Regions from separate parts of the Collinsella sp. wc0583 genome, predicted to be linked through region 2. Evidence: riboswitches for the same ligand, from Rfam matches in the RefSeq annotation. Region 2 holds a riboswitch; the other holds the start of a gene.
What was found. Region 2 has a riboswitch for thiamine pyrophosphate ahead of thiC (phosphomethylpyrimidine synthase ThiC). Riboswitches for the same ligand answer to the same signal wherever they lie in the genome.
Positions count from the first base shown of each region.

Region 1: linked by a shared signal. The riboswitch ahead of thiM (hydroxyethylthiazole kinase) and the one ahead of thiC (phosphomethylpyrimidine synthase ThiC) in region 2 are both predicted to bind thiamine pyrophosphate.

Region 1 is NZ_JBJXBN010000010.1:2,704-12,864, forward strand. Features, by position in the region: gene ACKUUJ_RS09310 (uracil-xanthine permease family protein) at 1-245, opposite strand, end outside; gene ACKUUJ_RS09315 (5-methyltetrahydropteroyltriglutamate--homocysteine S-methyltransferase) at 369-1,502, opposite strand; gene ACKUUJ_RS09320 (LysR family transcriptional regulator) at 1,658-2,554, opposite strand; gene ACKUUJ_RS09325 (HAD-IIB family hydrolase) at 2,565-3,473, opposite strand; TPP riboswitch at 3,567-3,677, shown strand; gene thiM (hydroxyethylthiazole kinase) at 3,729-4,568, shown strand; gene ACKUUJ_RS09335 (MTH1187 family thiamine-binding protein) at 4,572-4,913, shown strand; gene ACKUUJ_RS09340 (thiamine phosphate synthase) at 4,910-5,605, shown strand; gene ACKUUJ_RS09345 (patatin family protein) at 5,718-6,587, opposite strand; gene ACKUUJ_RS09350 (EAL domain-containing protein) at 6,910-9,627, shown strand; gene ACKUUJ_RS09355 (diguanylate cyclase domain-containing protein) at 9,754-10,161, shown strand, end outside.
Region 2 is NZ_JBJXBN010000001.1:87,258-97,418, reverse strand. Features, by position in the region: gene polA (DNA polymerase I) at 1-1,893, opposite strand, end outside; gene ACKUUJ_RS00420 (aminopeptidase) at 2,060-3,457, shown strand; gene ACKUUJ_RS00415 (YaaA family protein) at 3,558-4,367, shown strand; gene ACKUUJ_RS00410 (hypothetical protein) at 4,431-4,952, opposite strand; TPP riboswitch at 5,016-5,131, shown strand; gene thiC (phosphomethylpyrimidine synthase ThiC) at 5,124-6,458, shown strand; gene thiD (bifunctional hydroxymethylpyrimidine kinase/phosphomethylpyrimidine kinase) at 6,637-7,467, shown strand; gene ACKUUJ_RS00395 (SGNH/GDSL hydrolase family protein) at 7,797-8,456, opposite strand; gene ACKUUJ_RS00390 (TIGR02452 family protein) at 8,535-9,653, opposite strand; gene ACKUUJ_RS00385 (Bax inhibitor-1 family protein) at 9,790-10,161, opposite strand, start outside.

The sequences.
Region 1 (10,161 bases), on a different contig from region 2:
AAGGCAAACGATGAGCCCAAAAATGCCGGCACCTTGCCACGCGACAGGAAGTGGAACAGCAGCGTACCCAAACCGGCAAACAAAAGCGTTGCCGAAACCGAGAGACCGGTGAGCACGGGCACCAGCACGGTGGCGCCAAACATAGCAAACAGGTGCTGCAGACCGAGCAAAAACATGCGCGGGCGGCCGAGCGACGACGCATCGTAGATGGCATCGCTGGCGGCGGGCGTCGAGGACTGGGACATGAGAGTCCTTTCAAAATGGAAGGGCGCTCGAGCATAGCGGATTACCTGCCCGAACGATACGATCCGAACCATTGTACGCGATGCGCCATGTCTCGCACGCGCCGTCACCTGCGAACGTTACCGCTATTTCCAAACGCGCTCGGCAATACGCTTGACCAGCGCGATCTTTGCCCATTGCTCGTCCTCGGTCAGCTTGTTGCCAATCTCGCAGCTGGCAAAGCCACACTGCGGAGACAGATACAGGTTCTCGAGCGGAACATACTTTGCAGCCTCGTGAATACGCTCGACGATGGCATCCTCGTCCTCAAGCTCAGCGGCCTTGGTGGTCACCAGGCCCAACACGACCTTCTTGCCCGGGGCAACGTACTTGAGCGGCTCAAAACCGCCGGCGCGCGGCGTGTCGAACTCCAGATAGAACGCATCGACATTCTCATGCGCAAACAGGTACGGCGCGATGGGATCGTAACCGCCCTCAAAGGCATAGGTAGAGTGGTAGTTACCACGGCACACGTGCGTGTTAATGACCAGGTCGTCGGGCTTGCCCTCGATGGCGGCGTTGTTGAGCGCCACGCCCAGCTCACTCACCTTTTGCAGATCAACCGGGCTCATTCCGGTCTTGGACACAAAGTCGGTATCGCAATAGATGCCCCAGGTGCAGTCATCAAACTGGATGTTGCGGCAGCCTGCAGCGTACAGGTCGGCGATCACCGTGCGATAAGCGGCTGCAATGGCGTCGGCAAGCTCCTCATCGGTCTTATAGACAGCGCGCAGGCTCTCCTGCTGGCCGTCGCAGCGATCGAGCGTGACCTCAGAGAACGTCTGGATCGGCGCCGGAATGGTTTGACGTGCGACCTGACCCTCCCCCTCAAGCGCCTTGACAAACTTAAAGTGCTCGACGAATGGGTGGTTCTCGCCGCTAATGGGACCGGTTACCACGGCGGTATCGGCCGTGGTCTCCTCGTCGTGGAACATATAGCCCGTACGCGAGGTACGGCGTTCAATGCCGTTGAGCCCCCACATAAAGTCGAGGTGCCAGTAACTGCGGCGAAACTCGCCATCGGTGATGACCTGCAGACCGGCGGCCTTCTGCTTTGCCACCAAATCGCGAATGGCATCGTCCTCGACGGCCTTAAGCCCCTCGGCATCAAGCGTGCCTGCCGCATAGGCAGCGCGGGCGTCCTTTACGGCCTGCGGACGAAGAAAGCTGCCGACGATATCGGCGCGAAACGGCGCGTTCGGTTGAATTGAAGTGCTCATAGATATCTCCCTTTGCATTGGTTGCTTTACTGGGACAGAGTATGAGCGCTCATATGGACATCGTAAAATATACGTTTATATCAGTTTGATATAGACGTTTCCTATATCAGTCTGGACTGCCATAAAGAGATTTGACCCGCGCGGAGCACAGCAGCCTAGATATGCTGGCGAATCGCGTCGATATAGGCCTGCCCGTAGCGCGTAAGTGTCGTGTTCTTGCGCGTGATGATGCCAATCTCCATGTACTCGTCTACATCAAGCGGAATCGAGATGATGCCGGGACCGTTAAGCTCATGGCTGATCACACCCGAACACACCGTGTAGCCGTTGAGGCCCATGGCCAGGTTGAACAGTGTCGCACGGTCGCGCACGCGGATATTCTTGCGGCGCTCAAACGTCGAGGTCAGTTCCTCGGAATAGTAAAACGAGTTGTAGCTGCCCTGCTCGTAGGACAGGAAGGGATAGTCCTCCAGGTCCTCGAGCGTCACGCTGGAGCGGCCCGCCAGCGGATGGTCGGCACACACAAAGACGTGTGGCGTGGCGCAGAATAGTCCTTCGAACACGAGCTCGTTGGCCGCCAGCATGCGCTCGATAACCTCGCGATTGTGCTCGGATAAGTACAGGATGCCCAGTTCGCTCTTCATATGCGCGACGTCCTCGATAATCTCGTGAGTCTGCTCCTCGCGCAGGGTAAAGTCGTAGCGCGCGGCATCGAACTCACGGATCACATCGACAAACGCATTAACGGCAAAGGAATAATGCTGACAGCTCACACTAAAGTGCGGCACCTGCTCGGACGCGCCCTTGTACTTGCCCTCGAGCAGGTCGGCCTGGTCGAGCACCTGGCGCGCGTAGCCCAAGAAGGTCTCGCCTTCCTCGGACACAATGACGCCCTTGTTGGTGCGCTCAAAGATGTGCACGCCCATCTCGTTTTCGAGATCGCGGATTGATGCGGTAATCGAAGGCTGCGACACAAAGAGCCGGCGCGAGGCCTCGGTGATGCTGCCGCATTCGGCAACTTTGACGACATACCTGAGCTGCTGAAGCTTCATGGCTTTCTCCCTAGACGTTCGTGACGTCGAAACCCGTCGCATCCATCTGACGCATAAACGGCGGCATCTCCCCCGTCGCGGCGCAGGCGGCAATCTGATGCAGAGCCCCGGCAACCGCATCGTCTGCCGCAGCGCCGATATGCCAGCGCGCGGCAGCCGTGACGGCCTCGTTGGCATTGGCGACTGCAACGGAGTTGGGAACGGCATCGATCATGGGCAGATCGTTATCGGAATCGCCAAATACGGCCACCTCATCGGTCGTCAGGCCCAAAGCGCGCGCCAGCTCCAGTGCAGCGCAGCCCTTGTCCCAACCGGCCGGAAGGATGTCAAGCAGGCGCACTCGATTGTTGGGAAACACAAGCGAGAGTTCCGGCACCTCAGCGGCAACGCGCTCGCGTAGCTCCACGAGCTCCTCACGTGAACGGGCACTCCAAATATTCGCCTTAAACACCGGCGCATCATCGACGACGGGACGGCACGGGGCCTCTTCGCCCTTGAGCCACGCGTTGCCGCCCGACTCCATGGCGCGGCGTACGCGCTCGGGATCGCTCGTCACGCAGTAGGCATCGTTATTCCAAAAGTCATCACCCAGGCTGTAGACCTTCAGATACGTATCGTCGGTCTCCTGCTCCAAGTAGTCAGCCAAACGCATAAGGGCGGCGTTGTCGGTCGCGCGCGAAGCGACCGCCTGACCGTCGACAAACATTACCTGGCCGTTGCAGAACACGCCGGTCGAGAAGCACTCGACGCAATTGCGGAACATCCAGCCCATCGCGGACGGCTGGCGACCCGAAACCGGGCCAAAGTGCAGACCCGCCGCCTGCATGGCATGAATGCCCTCGATGGCGTAGTCGCTGGCGCCGTCATGCCCGGCTGGAATCAGCGTATCGTCCATATCGGTCAGCACAAGTTTAATCATAAGGCCCCCATTCGTATCGGTCCTACCTATTGTAACGACCTGCCAAAATAAACCTGTCCCTTTTTGGCAGGTGCGCTAGTATAGGGAACAACAGATTCGATGCGGGAGTGCCGGCGGTGCAAACCACAAGGCTGAGAGGGCATGGGGCCCAATCCTTTGAACCTGTCAGTTAATGCTGGCGTAGGGAGCATGCCGCCTTTACAGGGGCGCTGTCTATGCACAGCGCCCCTTTTCTATGCCAAGGAGGCATGTGCAGTGATTGATTCGGAACAGCTTAAGCAAAATGTGGTCAAGGCCGTGGAGGAGATTCGCGCCACCAATCCGATGGCCGGCTCCATCACCAACACGGTGACGATCGACTTTGTCGCCAATGCTCAGCTCGCCGTGGGCGGTTCGGCCGCCATGGTCTATCTGCCCGACGAGGGCGAGGCGCTCGTTGCCGGCGGCGGCGCCATCTATCTCAACATGGGCACGCTCTTCCCCATCTACGAGCAGACGATTCCCCGCGCGGCCAAGGCGGCACACGACGCCGGCAAGCCCTGGGTGCTCGATCCGGTGGGCCTGGGCATCGGTAGCCTGCGAACCCAGCTGGTAAACGAGCTCAAGCAGTACAAGCCTGCCATCGTGCGCGGCAACGCCTCCGAGATCATCGCACTCGCCGGCCTGTGGGGTCTTGAGGGCGAGGCAGCTGATCTGAGCCGCGTGCGCGGTGTCGATACCACCGACACGGTCGACGCCGCCCGCGATGCCGCTGTGGCGCTCGCCCGCTACACCGGCGGAGCCGTAGTGGTCTCGGGCGAAGTCGACCTGATTACCGACGGCACGACGGTGGCCAAGTCCCACGGCGGCAGTCCGCTCATGTCCAAGATCACCGGCTGCGGCTGCTCGCAGGGTGGCGTGCTGGCTGTGTACGCCTGCGCTGCCGATCCGTTTACGGCAGCCATCTGCGGCACCGCCGTCTACAACGTTGCCGGCACGCGTGCCGCCGCTGTCGCCGATGCCCCGGCAAGCTTTAAGGTCGCCTTTATCGACGAGCTCTGCCGCGCGACCGCCCAGGATATTGCCGATAACCAACTCGAGCTCGAGGAGGCATAAGCCATGTCCGAGCCCGCAACCAATGCCGGCATGAACACACTCGTCGCCGTGGCCATCGCCCCGTGCGGCACCGGCGATGAACTGTCCGCCGAGGTCGCCGAGGTCGTGCGCGTCATTCGCGAGAGCGGCCTTCCCAACCACACCACCTCGATGTTCACCGAGATCGAGGGCGACTGGGACGAGGTCATGCAGGTCGTGCGCGACGCAACCTTTGTGTTGGCGAGCAAGGGCATCCGCACCGAAGTCGTGCTCAAAGCCGATATTCGACCCGGATTTACCGACAACATGACCGGCAAGCTCGAGCGCATGGAAGCACAGATCAAAAAGCAGGAGGAAGCACGATGAGCATCCGCGACAACCTTGATATCTCGGCCTATCTGGTACTCGGCCCCGAAAACACGCTGGGGCGTCCCGTGAGCGATGTGGTGGCCCAGGCGCTCGACGCAGGCTTTACCTGCATCCAGGTGCGCTCCAAGGTGGCAAGCGCCCGCGAGATCATCGCGCTGACCGGCGACGCCGCGCAGGCAATCGCACAGGCCGGCAAGACCGGTCAGGTCGCCCTGCTGATCGACGACCGCCTGGACTGCGTACTCGCCGCACGCGAGCAGGGCATTGCTGTCGACGGCGTGCACGTCGGTCAGAGCGATATTCCCGTCGAGGTCTGCCGCAAACTTTTGGGCCCCGATGCCATCGTGGGCCTTTCAGCCCGTTGCGAGGAGATGCTCGAGTACGTCAAGACCGCCGACATGAGCCTGGTCGACTACCTGGGCATCGGCCCGCTCCACGAGACCGAGACCAAGCGCGACTGCGGACGCGCAGCAGATGGCTCCATCATCACCAAAAGTTTTGAGGATCTGGCCGCACTCCACGCGGCAAGCCCCGTGCCCATCGTGGTGGGCGGCGGCGTCAAGACGGCCGACCTGCCACAGCTTAAGGCCACCGGCGTCGACGGCTTCTTTGTGGTGAGCGCCGTCTGCAGTGCCGACGACCCCTGCGCCGCGGCCAAGGAGCTTGTCGACACCTGGCAGCAGGCGTAAGTCTAAGCCGAGCAGCTGATCAGCACCCTCATATCTTCAGCAATGGAAAGCGCATCCCAGTTTGGACCTCCATTCCGGGATGCGCTTTCCGCCGAGTCCACGGCAGTTTGCCCTACCCCGCCAGATACGCTTCCAACGCCGGCAAAGTCGCCTCCGCATCGTGGCGGCCGACCTGGTAGATGCGCTCGAGCTCATCCGGTTCGCGGCACAGCGACGGCACCTTCACCGATTCGCTCGGCCGCACCACAAAGATTTCGCCGGCAGCCTCGCGACGCGCCAGGTCATCGAGCGTGGCATTGTAGACCTCATGCCGATGCTCAAGCGCTGCGACAAACTCCGGGTAGTGACGGAACACGCGCCGCAGCATGGGCATCACACTGTTGGGCTGCTTCACAAAGCCCGCCGGCTGTGTGAGCACCACGATATTGCGGTCATACCCCTGCGCAAACAACCAAGCGCTGGGAATGGAATCAGCCACGCCGCCATCCAGGTACTTACGGCCCTCAATGGCAACAGGACGCGTCGCCACAGGAATCGCCGACGATGCCCGGATCCACTCGATATCCCTCTCGTCGCCATAGGGCAGGTCGTGGTAGACGGCCTTGCCCGTCTCGATATCGGTACACACGCACGTAAACCGCATGGGGCAGGCACGATATGTCTCCAGGTCGATGGGATCGCGCTCAATGGGCACCTCGTGATAGGCAAAATCGGCATTGAACATGTCGCCGGTTCGCAACCAGCTTGTCACGCTTGCATAGCGCTTGTCGGCACAATAGGCCTTGTTGTAGCGAATGGCGCGCCCGATCTGCCGCGATTTAAAGTTATAGCCAAACGCCGCGCCCGCCGAGACACCCACCATATGGTCGCAGGTCAAACCGTGCTCCATCCAAACGTCGAGCACGCCTGCCGTATACATACCGCGGTAGCCGCCTCCCTCGAGCGCGAGCCCCACCGTGCGCGTCGTATCCGGCTGTGCCATGCGACCATCTCCGTTCCTGCGTTTTAAAACGGGACAAGTATACCCGTCAACATATATCGTCTCAGTCGCATTTTTATCGGACATCGCATCGTCGCGCTGCCGTTTGTCGAATAATGGCCGCCCACAGCATGTGCACCCATATATAATTGTGTACTGTTGTTTATACTACGCAGTAGTTATCAACAGCGAACATTAGCCGGTAAAGTAGCCCAACAACGCAGCAAGGCGGGGCCTGGATACACGCAAAGCGCCGGACAACAACGCGTGTGCACAACGAGCTCGCCCGACGCAATCCGCCCGACCTCAGAAAGCCGCTTACGACATGGATACTGTCAGCAATTACACCGAAACGCTCGAAAAGACCGTTCGCGACCTTCTCGAGCGTCAGGATGATCTGATTAGGACCGCCTTTACCGACCAGCTTACCGGACTTGGCAACCGCGGCGGCTTTGCTCACTCCTTAGAGGAAATCTGGGAGCAGGAACTGCCCGTGACCATGGCGTTTATCGACATCGATAACCTTAAGCACTGCAACGACATCTTTGGGCATGACGAGGGCAACCGCTATATCTTGCAGGTAAGCCTCTATCTCAAGCTGTATATGAAGGTGGACGAGGCGGCGTTTCGCATAGGCGGCGACGAGTTTGCCATCCTGTCTACGGTTGCGACCGAGGACGACCTCGCCGAACGTCTGGAACACTGCCGAACGGTCCTGCTCAAAAACAACGATTCCGAGATGCCCCACTCGTTTAGCTACGGGGTGTCACATGCCGACCCCGCCCTGGGCGAGGCCCCCAATCGCATGACGCTCGATGCCGACCATCGCATGTACGACTACAAGCTACGTCATGCCGTACACCTTGATCGGCGCAATATCTCGCAAGTCCACACCGACGACTTCGAAATAAGCGATCGCATTTTCGACGCCTTTTCGATGCTCAACGAAGGCCGTTATTTCTTTATCGAGAACTTGGATAAACATCGCACCCTTTGGTCACAAAACGCTTTGCGCGATCTCGGACTTCCTTCAGAGCACATAGACAACTGTCGCGATTGTTGGAAAACGCGCGTCCATCCCGATGACCTTGAGGCTTTTACCGACGACATCGACCAAGTCTATAACGGCTCCAAGCACCATCGAGTCATGCAGTATCGTGTACGTAACGCCACAGGCGACTACGTGCTCTGCCGTGCTCGCGGTTTTCGCATCGATGGGGACGAAAACGAGCCCTCGCTCTATGTCGGCGAACTCGTCAATCATTCCCTTGCCGAGACCGTCGACGCCGCCACGGGGCTTGGAACGCAACGTATGCTGGTCAACGCTATCGATGCCTGTCGCCGTGACCACTGCAAAACAGGGCTCATCGCCGTGCGCGTTCGCGGCACGACGAAGCTCAACGAGCTCTATGGAGCCGAGGCGGTCGACAGCATGCTTGCCGAATACGCAGGCCGTATGCTGTCGATCACCCGCGGTAGGAGTCGCGTCTTCCGTTCACGAAGTGTCCAGTTCGTCGTGCTCAGCAACGCTTTGGACCACGGGGCATTTGAACTCCTGATCCATCGTCTAAAAGAGACCATTTTTGCCCCCGTTCAGATCGCGGGCGGCACCATCACTCCCGTTTGTATTGTCGCCCCGGTCTTTTACGAGCGCCTGGACTACCAAACATCTGCTGTTTTGTGCGAACTCGACCGTCGCCTTCGCACAGCTGGCGGGCTTGTCCCCAACGACAGCCTCCCTATACCCGAGGTCGAACGCAAAAGCGCAATCGCCGAACGCATCGATATGCTCACCGGTCTCTACCGACCCAGCGAGTTTATGCGCCGTGCCAATGCCTTCATCGAGGCGAGGCGCGACGGCGCTTGGTGTATCGCCACCGTCGACATGGGCCACATGCGCCTATTTAACGAATGGTATGGACAGGCCGAAGGCGACCGGATGCTTGCCGATGTGGGCACGGTGCTCAAGGATATCGAGAACGCCGACATGGGCGTCGCGGGATACTGGGGGCAAGACGACTTTTGTCTGCTCATACCCTTTGAGCACGATTTCGTTCACCGAGTCTATATGCGCGTGCGCGAGGCTGTAGCCAAGCACGACGACGGCGTAGGCTTTTGGCCGTCCATGGGCGTATGCCCCATCGACGCTAGCGAGGAAATCACCATCGATGCCCAGGCCAAGGCCATGTTTACCAATCGACGCGCCAAAAACGACTTTAAGGAGCGCATTGCCATTTTCCGCCCCGAGGAATATGAGCATGGGGTTGCGTTCCACCACACGCTAACCGAGTTCCAGTATGCGCTCTCAAACGGCCGCATCACTTACTACCTGCAGCCCCAGGTCGATATGGAAACCGGCGAGATCATTGGCGCCGAGGCGCTCACACGCTGGATTGACAAGGATGGCTCCCTCATTTCACCTGCAACCTTTATCCCCGCTCTCGAGGAAAGCGGCTTTGTAGTAACGCTCGACAAATATGTTTGGCAGGGCGTTGCCGCATGGCTTCGCGAGCGTCTCGATCGCGGTCTTCGCGTGGTTCCGGTCTCCCTCAACGTGTCGCGCGTAGACATTCTTGCCTGCGACGTTGCCGAACATATAGGGGCGCTCGCCGCCCAATACAACCTACCACCCGAGCTCATGCGTATCGAGATCACCGAGACCGCCTATACCGGAGAGTCCGAGGCCGTGGATAAGCTGACCGCAGATCTGCACACCCGCGGCTTCTCGACCTATATGGACGATTTTGGCACCGGCCAGTCCACGCTCGCAATGCTCAAGAACGTGAACGTTGACGTCATCAAGCTCGACCGTACCTTTGTGCCCACCGACCGTGATCAAGGCCGCAGCGCGCAGATCGTGTCATCGATGCTCGAGATGGCGCAGTCGCTCCATCTGCCCGTTGTAATCGAAGGCGTCGAGACAGATGAGCAGGCAAACATGCTACGCCACATGGGCGCCCGCTACGCTCAGCGCTTCCTCTACTACCGCCCCATGCCGGCGAAGGATTTTGAGGCATTGCTCGATGGTGGCAATAACGACTGATACGCTCGCGCGCAAAACGCCACCGTCGAAGGGGGCATTGTCTCCATTAGCTAACTTATATCCCCAATCCAAGCCGAATTGGGGATATGATACAAACCACTGTTCCGCCCAAGGAGGTTATCCATCATGAACGAGTCGTATCGCATGGGCGAGCAATCGATTATTGTCTATCTTCAGCGACTTGCGAATGGCGTCTCGACCGCCGAACTCGATGTTGCCGCGCTGCCCGCTGGGCTACGCGCCGTTGGTGAGCAACTGCAAAAGACGCATGCCATCCTGCAACAAGAGCGCCAGCTGCTTGAGTGCAACGCCTATATCGATTCGCTCACCAATTTGGGCAACCGCGGCGGACTCGACCGTCACGTCGAGCAGCTCTGGCGCAAAGGCGACCCCTTCACCTGCGCCTATATTGATATCGACCATCTCAAGCATTGTAATGATAGGTTTGGCCACGCCGAAGGCAATCGCTATATTCTGAGCATCTGCCGCACGCTCTCCGAAACCATGAAGCATGATGAGATGCTGTTCCGTATC
Region 2 (10,161 bases):
GTCCAGATAGGTGGACTTGATCTTGGACTTCTCACGCCAATCCAAGATCAGACGCACGATTTCGTGGTCGCGGGCAAGGTCGCTCAGCACCTTGGCGTTAGTCGAATAGTAGCCGCGCTTAGTCTTTTTGAGGCCCTTGGTCGGAAGCCCCATAACGTCAAACAGCACGTGCGAGAGCTGCATAGGGCTACCGATGTTAAACGTCTCATCACCCGCCAGGTCGCGAATGCTGCGCTCGACCTCGGTAATCTGGGTCGCCAAGCCCTCGGACAGACTGTGCAGGCGGTCGGGGTCCACGAGCATGCCCGCGCGCTCCATCTTGGCAAGTACCGGAACGAGCGGCATCTCGATGCCATCGAACACGTTGGCGGCGTTCTCGCGTGCCATGCGGTCGCGCAGTGGTGCGACCAGTGCCAGCGTCAAGGCCGCCGTGCGAGCGGCGGGCGCAGGAGCATCCTCGCCAGCACCCTCCGCACCGCGCACCGCAGGCAGCGCCATCTGCAGATAGGTATCGGCCAGATACGCCTCGTCAAACTCGGAGCGGTCGGAATCCAACAGGTAGGCGGCAACCACGGTATCGAAGATGCGCGTGGAATCGACTGCCAGCGGATCCATGAGCTCGGGCTCGGAAGAGTCGATGGGCGAAAGCTCATGCAGCAGTGCTTTCATATCCGGGCTCGCCACGCGGCCCTCCATAAACAGGCGCGCAAGCACGCCGGCGATCACGCCATGGGCGAAGTTGAAGCCATCGACCGCGGCAGTGGTACCGCCTTCGCCCTCCTCAAGCGCAAGCAGCCCCTTGGACGTCGCCAGCCACAGCGTGCGCGTCAGGCCAAAAAGCGCGCCCTCCTCCTTGTCATCGTCCACCACGGCGGCGATCCATTCGTCCGCCTCCATCGAGCGAGCGATCTCGGCAGCGGCGGCAGTGAGCGCCTCGGCATCGCCGGCGGCAGCGCGCGAAACCGCGGGCATCTCGAACGCGCCGGCAGCGGCCGCAGCCCCACCCTCGCCACCGATCAGCGCCAGGAAGCGATTCTGCATGGCCGTAATGCCGAGCGTGCCCAGCGCCGCGGAGACTTCGTCGGCAGAAAACGCCGGGAAGGACGTTTCGTCAAAGTTGAGCTCGACGGGCGCATCGGTGCGAATGGTCGCCACCTTACGGCTCAACAGCGCGTCGTCGATGTGTGCGCGCAGGTTTTCGCCCATCTTGCCCTTGACCTCGTCAGCATGCGCGATGACCTCGTCCAAGCTGCCGTACTGCGCGATGAGCGCGCTCGCCTTTTTGGGGCCGATGCCCGGCACACCGGGGATGTTATCGGACGTGTCGCCCTTCAGACCGTAAAAATCGGGCACGAGCGCCGGCGTGATGCCGTGATACAGATCATCCACGCTCTCAGGTGTCATAATCGCTACGTCGGATAGGCCCTTGCGGGTCGAGACCACGTTGACGTGCTCGGTCACAAGCTGATACATGTCGCGGTCGCCGGTCACCAGCAGCATGTCGCAGCCTGCCTCCTCACCCAGGCGCGCCATGGTTCCCAGGATATCGTCGCCTTCCCAGCCCTCGGACTGCAGAATCGGCACGTTGAGCGCCGTGAGCAGCTCCTTGATCATCGGAAACTGCGCGTGCAGATCGGGATCCGTGGGCGGACGCTGCGCCTTATACTGCGGCAGCATCTCCATGCGCACGCGCGGCTTGCCCTTGTCAAACGCCACGACCACACCGTCGGGGTTAAAGGCGTCGATCATCTTGAGAAACATGTTCAGAAAGCCAAAGATCGCGTTGGTGGGGCGACCGTCCGGCGCGTTCATGGTCGGCGGCACGGCGTGGAAGGCGCGATGCATGAGCGAGTTGCCGTCGATAACGGCAAAGGTGCGGCGCTTGTCAGACATATTGAATACCTCGCTTTGGGCTGGGCACGGTTTGCTCACTCCAGTTTACACGCTCCCCGCCCCGCGGCCACTGCACATCAAGCTCCCCTGCCGCCGCGAGCCCGCGCGTGATACGATGGCTCACGGTACATCAACCAGCACGATCGATCCGAAAGGAGCCTGCGTCATGGAGCGTCCCTGCGCATGGAAAAAGTACACGCCACAGCAAGTCGAGGAGCTCGAGGAGCTTTGCCGCGGCTATAAGCAGTTTTTGAGCGAGAACAAGACCGAGCGCCTGTGCGTCAAGGCCGGCATCAAGATGGCCGAGGAGGCGGGATACGTCGACCTGGAGACCGTGATCGCCGAAGGCCGCGAGCTCAAGGCAGGCGACAAGGTGTACGCCGCCAACCACGGCAAGGACCTTATGCTCGTCAACCTGGGCACCGCCCCGCTCGAGCAGGGCTTTAACATCCTGGGCGCCCACGTGGACTCGCCGCGCCTGGACCTTAAGCAGAATCCCGCCTTCGAGGCCGGCGACATGGCCTACCTCGACACGCACTACTACGGCGGCGTCAAGAGCTACCACTGGGTAGCCTCCCCGCTCGCACTCGTGGGCGTCATCTGCAAAAAGGACGGCACCACCGTCGACATCAGCATCGGCGACAAGGCGGACGACCCGGTCTTTACCATCTCCGACCTGCTGATCCACCTCTCGAGCGAGCAGATGTCCAAGCCTGCCAAGGACGCCGTCGATGCCGAGATCCTCGACGTGATCGTGGGCGGCCGCCCCGTCAAGTTTGACGAGGACGACAAAGACGCCCCCAAGGAGCCCGTCAAGCAGATGTTCCTGGACATCCTCAAGGAGCAGTACGACGTCGAGGAGGAGGACTTCCTCTCCGCCGAGATCGAGGTCGTGCCCGCCGGCCCTGCCCGCGACATGGGTCTCGACCGCTCCATGATTCTGGGCTATGGCCACGACGACCGCGTCTGCGCCTACCCCTCCATGCTCGCCCAGATCAATGTGGCCAACGTGGAGCGCACGAGCATCACGCTCATCGTCGACAAGGAGGAGATCGGTTCCGTGGGTGCCACCGGTATGACGAGCCGCTTCTTCGAGAACACCGTCGCCGAGATCATGACGCTCGCCGGCGAGGATAGCCCGCTGGCCCTTCGCCGCGCACTCGCCCGCAGCCGCATGCTCTCCTCCGACGTGTCCGCCGGCTTCGACCCGGGCTACGCCGGCAAGTTCGAGACCAAGAACGCCGCCTTCATGGGTCGCGGCCTGTGCTTCAACAAGTACACGGGCAGCCGCGGCAAGGGCGGCTCCAACGACGCCGACGCCGAGTACGTGGCCCTCATCCGCGACATCATGGACGAGGCCGGTGTGGACTTCCAGACCTGCGAGCTCGGTCGCGTCAACGCGGGCGGCGGCGGCACCATCGCCTACATCATGGCCAAGTACGGCATGAACGTCATCGACTCCGGTGTTGCCGTCCTGTCCATGCACGCCCTGTGGGAAGTCGCCAACAAGGCCGACATCTACGAGGCCTACCGCGGCTACAAGGCTTTCCTCGAGCGCGCCTAACCAGTCCCTTATAACTTGCGGTGAAATACGGACTAAACTGGCCCATAAACGGCCAAAACAGACCGTATTCCACCGCAACTTTTTTGGCAGAGGAGAGTCCATGCTGCAGGTCATCATTTCGCCCGCCAAGCAGATGCGCGCGGCCCAAGATGCTTTTGAAGTCCTGGGCATTCCACCTTTTGCGCACGAGACGGCTCGCCTCCACCACGCACTGCTAGATATCGAACGAAATGAAGGCAGCGGCGGCCTGCAGGCGCTGTGGAACGTGAGCGACAGGCTGCTCACAACGTGTCTGGATACGCTTCACGAATTTATGCCCGTCCTGAGCGATACCGACCTCGCAGATCCCGATATCGCGCGTCGAATCTCCCCCGCCGTCATGTCCTATCACGGCATTCAATACCAGAGCATGGCACCCGAGGTGATGGATGCCGCGCAGCTCGACTGGCTGCAAAACCATCTCTGGATCCTCTCGGGACTCTACGGATGCGTGCGCCCCTTCCACGGCGTGTCTCCCTATCGGCTCGAAATGGGGGCGAAGCTCGCCGTCGACGGCGCTCGCGACCTCTATGCCTTCTGGGGGAATCGACTTGCGCAGGTAATTGCGCCGGCCGGTTCCGACACCACTATCGTCAACCTTGCCAGCGTGGAATACGCCAAAGCTGTCCTGCCCCATGCTGCACAGGATACAACGGTTATCACCTGCTTTTTTGGCGAAGGCGTCCGCAACGATAAGCCTATCCAACGATCGACCGCCAGCAAAAAGGCACGCGGTTCGATGGTCCGCTGGATGGCGGAAAACAAGGTCGAGGACGCCGCCGGTCTTACCGAGTTCAACCTTGGCTACCGCTATGTCCCCGAGCTCTCGTCCCCAGATAGCCTGGTCTTCATCAACGAGCAGGCATTCTAAATGCCTGTCGCCAGCGCCGAACTCCACCTCGGCATGCTTTCATGATATTCGGTGAACATCCCGCTATTCCGCCAAGCCGTCTGCCTTGGCAATCTCGCTTGTCGAGCCGTCCTGATAGGTAATCTTGACATGCTCCACATCGGACGCCTTGACGCCCGACGGGGGCTCCAGGCGCCATTCCGTCAGGGCGATATCCATGGTCGTGGGCACATCTCCTTGATCTTTGAGCTTCACCGTCAGCGTTTTGAGCGCCGCGTCAAACGTCACGCGTTCGATTTCTTCGCCTGGAATGGACCCACCACTCAGCTGCAACTGCACAAACTCATCGCGCGGGTACCAATAATCGCCCGGAATGGCGAGCGTATTGGCATTACCGCCAGTACTCCTCACCGTCATAATCGGTAGGCTATCATCGGCCTCAAACTCCCAGGCAGTGCCGCCGCGACCACCAAACGTCCAGATACAAACGGCAATCACCAGCACGGCAAGCACCGCAAAACCAATCGCGACCAGCCCATGATGGGCACGGCCCTCCTCGGCCGATACATCCCATTGCGTCTCTCGATATAGATGCTTGTCTTCCATGTTCGCCTCCCCATGGGCATGCTCATCGCGTCAATCGTACCCATTCAGGCTATACTTGAGCCCACCACATAAACGGGGAGCTTGCAGGACAAGACGGCAGGCTGAGACTGGGCGCGCCCGTCCTGACCCGCAAACCTGATATGGGTAATGCCAACGAAGGGAGCCGTGCCAATGAGCACACAAACCGAGCCCACGCTCGTCACGCAAATCGACTTCGCCCGCGCCGGGCAGATCACACCGCAGATGAAGGAGGTCGCCGAGCGCGAGCATCGCGACCCCGAGTACATCCGCGAGCGCGTGGCCGACGGCCGCATCGCCATTCCCGCCAACATCGTGCACATCAAAAAGGGCATGCGCGCCTTTGGTGTCGGTGAGGGCCTGTCCACCAAGGTCAATGTCAACCTGGGCATCTCGGGCGACAAGGCCGATGCCGCCGAGGAATGGAAGAAGGTTAAGATCGCCGAGGACTTTGGCGCCGACGCCATCATGGACCTCTCCAACTCGGGCAAGACGCGCCAGTTCCGCCAGCAGCTCATCGACGAGACACCGCTCATGGTAGGCACCGTACCCATGTATGACGCCATCGGCTACATGGAAAAGCCGCTGGTCAAGCTCACCAAGGACGATCTGCTCGAGGTCGTGCGCGCGCATGCCGAGGACGGCGTGGACTTTATGACCATCCACTGCGGCATCAACAAGTCGGTCATCAAGACCTTTAAGGAGACCGGCCGCCTCATGAACATCGTCAGTCGCGGCGGCTCGCTGCTGTTTGGCTGGATGGAAGTCACCGGTAACGAGAACCCCTTCTACGAGTTCTACGACGAGCTGCTCGATATCTGTCATGAATACGACGTGACGATTTCGCTCGGCGACTCCTGCCGCCCGGGCTGCCTCTACGACTCCAACGACGCCACCGAGACCGCCGAGATGATCGAGCTGGGCAAGCTGTGCAAGCGCGCTTGGGCCGCCGGCGTCCAGGTCATGGTCGAGGGTCCGGGTCACATGGCGCTCGACGAGATCGCCGCCAATATGAAACTGCAGAAGCGCCTGTGCCACAACGCCCCGTTCTATGTGCTCGGGCCACTGGTGACCGATATCGGCGTGGGCTACGACCACATCACCGCCGCCATCGGCGGCGCCATCTCCGCCAGCTCCGGAGCCGACTTCCTGTGCTACGTGACGCCGGCCGAGCACCTGTGCCTGCCCAACGCCCAGGACGTGCTCGACGGCCTCATGGCCACCAAGATCGCCGCACACGCCGCCGACATCGCCAAAAAGGTGCCCCACGCCCGCGACATGGACGACAAGATGGGCCAGGCACGCCGCAAGCTCGACTGGGACGCCATGTGGAAGTGCGCTCTCGACCCGGTCACCGGTAAGAAGCGCTACGAGGAATCCCCCGCTGCCACCGAGGGCACCTGCACCATGTGCGGCAAGATGTGCGCCGTCCGCACCGTCAACAAGGTGTTCGAGGGCACGACGATCGACCTCGGTATTGAGGACTAACGCGTCACCGAAGCCACAATCGGTAACAAGGTGTTCGACAATTGTTGACGCGTGAACATTTGCTTACATTTGCGTAAAGATTGCATCGCCCGCCCGGGTTCGGAATACAGCCGGCCCGGGCAACTTTATAATGCAGACTTAAAGACCCATTTGAATCCGACCGAACAAGGGAGCGAACATGGATCGCAGTAAGGTACCCGCCGTTCTATCCATCGCAGGATCCGATTCCAGCGGTGGCGCCGGCATTCAGGCCGACATCAAGACCATCACGGCGCACCGCCTGTATGCCGAGACGGCCATCACAGCCATCACCGCACAGAACACCCTGGGCGTCACCGCTGTGCAGAACATCTCTCCGGATATTGTCGCGGCGCAGATCGATGCCGTTTTTGACGATATTCGACCCAGCGCCGTCAAGATCGGCATGGTTTCCTCTGCCGAGATTATCGAGGTTATCGCCGACCGCTTGAGCGCCTGGGACGCACAAAATATCGTCGTCGACCCCGTCATGGTCGCCACCTCGGGTGCTCGCCTCATTGCCGAGGATGCCGCTGAGGCACTCACCCGCCGCCTGTTCCCGCTGGCGACCGTTATCACGCCCAACATTCCCGAGGCCATGGCGCTGCTCGATTATGAGGTCGATTCCGAGCGCACGCAGCAAAATGCCGCCATGCTTCTCACCCGTCGCTTTGGCTGCGCGTCTCTCGTTAAGGGCGGGCATTTTGTCAACGAGGCCAACGATGTGCTAGCAGAGCCCGCGCCGCTCGATGACGAGGGCAACCATCTGGGCGATCCGCTCACCACGTGGTTCCGCCACAAGCGCATCGAGACCGGCAACACGCACGGTACTGGCTGTACGCTTTCGTCCGCCATCGCCTGCGCGCTGGCCCAGGGCATGGATCTTGCCGATGCCGTCAACGCCGGCAAGGCCTACCTAACGGGCGCTCTCGCCGCTGGCTTTGACATGGGCAAAGGCTCCGGCCCCGTCAACCACATGTGGCAATACTAAGCCCCATCCCAAACCGCCACAAAGGGGACAGGCACCTTTGTGGCGGTTCCCGCAAACATCTCGATCTGTAACAGTTAGAGTCCATTTTTCGGCCCACCTGTTACAGATTGAGACATTCAAATTCCGCTGAGAAGAAAATCTCGATCTGTAACAGTAACTCGGCGAAATCGACCCTAGATGTTACAGATCGAGACAAACGACCGATATCGACCTAAATAATCTCAATCTGTAACATCTAGCCCGTTTTCGGCCTTACAGCTGTTACAGATCAAGACAAACCAACGAAACAAGCCACCGCAAGGGGAACTTTTGTACTGCTTGGGGTCGCGCTACGCTCCGAGCATCTCTTTGAGCTTGGCCGCCACGGCGTGGCCCAGGCTCTCGTGGCTTTCCGGCATCATGTGCAGATAATCGATATCGCCCGGCTCGGCAAAATCGGCGGCATTCAAAAAGTCGCAGCCAAACTGTTCGGCAACATACGCATAGTATTCGGCAAAATGCTCCGAGGCCTCGACGGAGTGCTCGTCAAAGTCGGTCATATACACATCGGCGATCTGCGGCTTGATCTTGATAGGAGCCATCAGCAGAATGCGCGGACAAGGCGCAGCGTCGGTCCAGGGAAACGCGCGGACGGTGCGAATCAGCGCCATGGCACCGTCAGCGATATCGGCAGCCCCCACGCTAAAGACCGTCTTGCAGTCGTTGGTGCCCAGCATAATCACGATCGCGTCCAGCGGCTTATGAGTCTCGAGCAGCATCGGCAACGCGCGAATGCCGTTGAGATTGGTGTCCAGATGGCACATGTCGTCGCGCACCGTCGTGCGACCATTTAGACCTTCCTCAATCACATGCCAGCCCTCGCCCAGGTCGCGCTGGGCCACGCCGCACCAGCGCACATCGTGCGCATAGCGCACCGCGGTGCCGTCGCGCATGCCCGCCGGATCGTAGCCATAGGTATTGCTGTCGCCAAAGCACAGAACGTTTTTCATCGTAAGCCCTTCCTCTAGTAAAAAGCCGGCGGGAGCAGTCTCTCCTGCCGGATCGACCTATCTGTCAGCACATACCGATTACAGGTATTTGCGCCAGTCGTCGTCATCCTCATCGTCCTCGGCGGCAGCCTGGGCTTGCTCGGCGGCGCGAGCAGCAGCAGCGCGAGTGGCAACCTGAGCATAGGACTCCTCGTTGCGCTCGGGGAAGTTTGCCAGCACGTGCTCGAACTTGGCAAAGTCTTCGTCCCAACGCGTAGAAGGCACGGCAAAAAACACCTGCTTGACCTTGAAGTCGCCCGACGCGAGCTCCTTGCGGAAGAGCTCAGCCACGGCCTCGGCGTCAAAGCCGTTGTTGTCGCAGCCCCAAGCGCCCAGCACGAGCTTCTCGCGACCCAGCTCATCGCAGATGGCAAGCACAAAGCGGATGCGATCGCGCAGGGCATCCAGCAAGGCATCGTCACCCACGCGATACTCCTGGCGAGCGCGCTTGGCGTTGGGCGCGGCGGCAACGATCACGTCAGCATATGCATGTACGTGATTGCGGTCGAAGCGCACCGCAGGCACCACCAGCGCACGGTTGCGGTAAAGCTCGCAGTTGATGTTGCGACGACGGTTCTCGCCGTACCATTTGCGCTGCTTATCGAGCACGTTGTACAGGTACGAATCGGCACAGAGCGTGGCCTCCTGGCCCAGATAGCCCTGGATGTAGCCACCGCCCGGGTTGGTGAACGAGGCAAAGGCGAGCACAGCCATGTCGCAGAACTGCGCGTAGCCTCGGCCGTTATCCAGAATGGCCTGCGTGGCAGAGGCGTCGAGCACGGTGACCTCGGGCAGGACCGGAGCAGGCTTTTCAGCGGCAGGCGCAGGCTCGGTCTCCGCGGCCTCCTCTGCAGGCGCAGGCTCGGCCACGGCCTCAGCCTCGGCAGACGCAACCTCGGCGGCCTCAGACTCCTCGGCGACCTGCTCCTCGGCAGCCGCAGCCGCTTGGGCCTTGGCCTTCATCGCCGCGACAAAGCCGGCAGGCATACCGTCGAACTCGCGCACGCCTGCAAGCGAGCGCTCGATATCCTTGGCGCACGCTTCGGACACAGTCGCCACGTGACGCTCGGCGGCCTTGGCACGGGCCTCGCGCTTGGGATTGGGCTGCCCTGCGCGATTGGGTCTGCGGTTACGGTTCCTGTTGTCAACGTCTGCCATAAGTGGTCACCTTTCTCGGTCTCTGCCGCTATCGGCTTTTCCATCCATGATACCCCGCCACGCACAAAAAAGACGGCCCCGAAGGACCGCCTTCCGCATCGATTTACACGTGCGCAAGCACCGCTGCAATTTGGCACTAGTCGCGACGACCAAGGATGTTCAGGATGCGCAGGAACACGTTGATGATGTCCACGAACAGGTTGGATGCCATGAGCACGGCGTTGGGCAGCGTGGGCGGCACCGTCGTGGCCACATAGGTGTCGTAGCCAATAAAGCCAGCGAACACCACGATCACGATCAGGTCGGTGATGGACTGCGAGACGCCCATAAACATCAGCACGATCTCGACCAGAATCGTGGCAAGCAGGATGCCAAAACCAATGCCGTACACACGCTGGAAGAACTTGGGGAAGGTCACGCCCAGCGCACCAAAGACAAAGGTGATGGCGGCCGTGGCGATAAAGGCAGTGTTGATGGTGGGCAGGTCGTAATTGGCAAGGCCAAACGA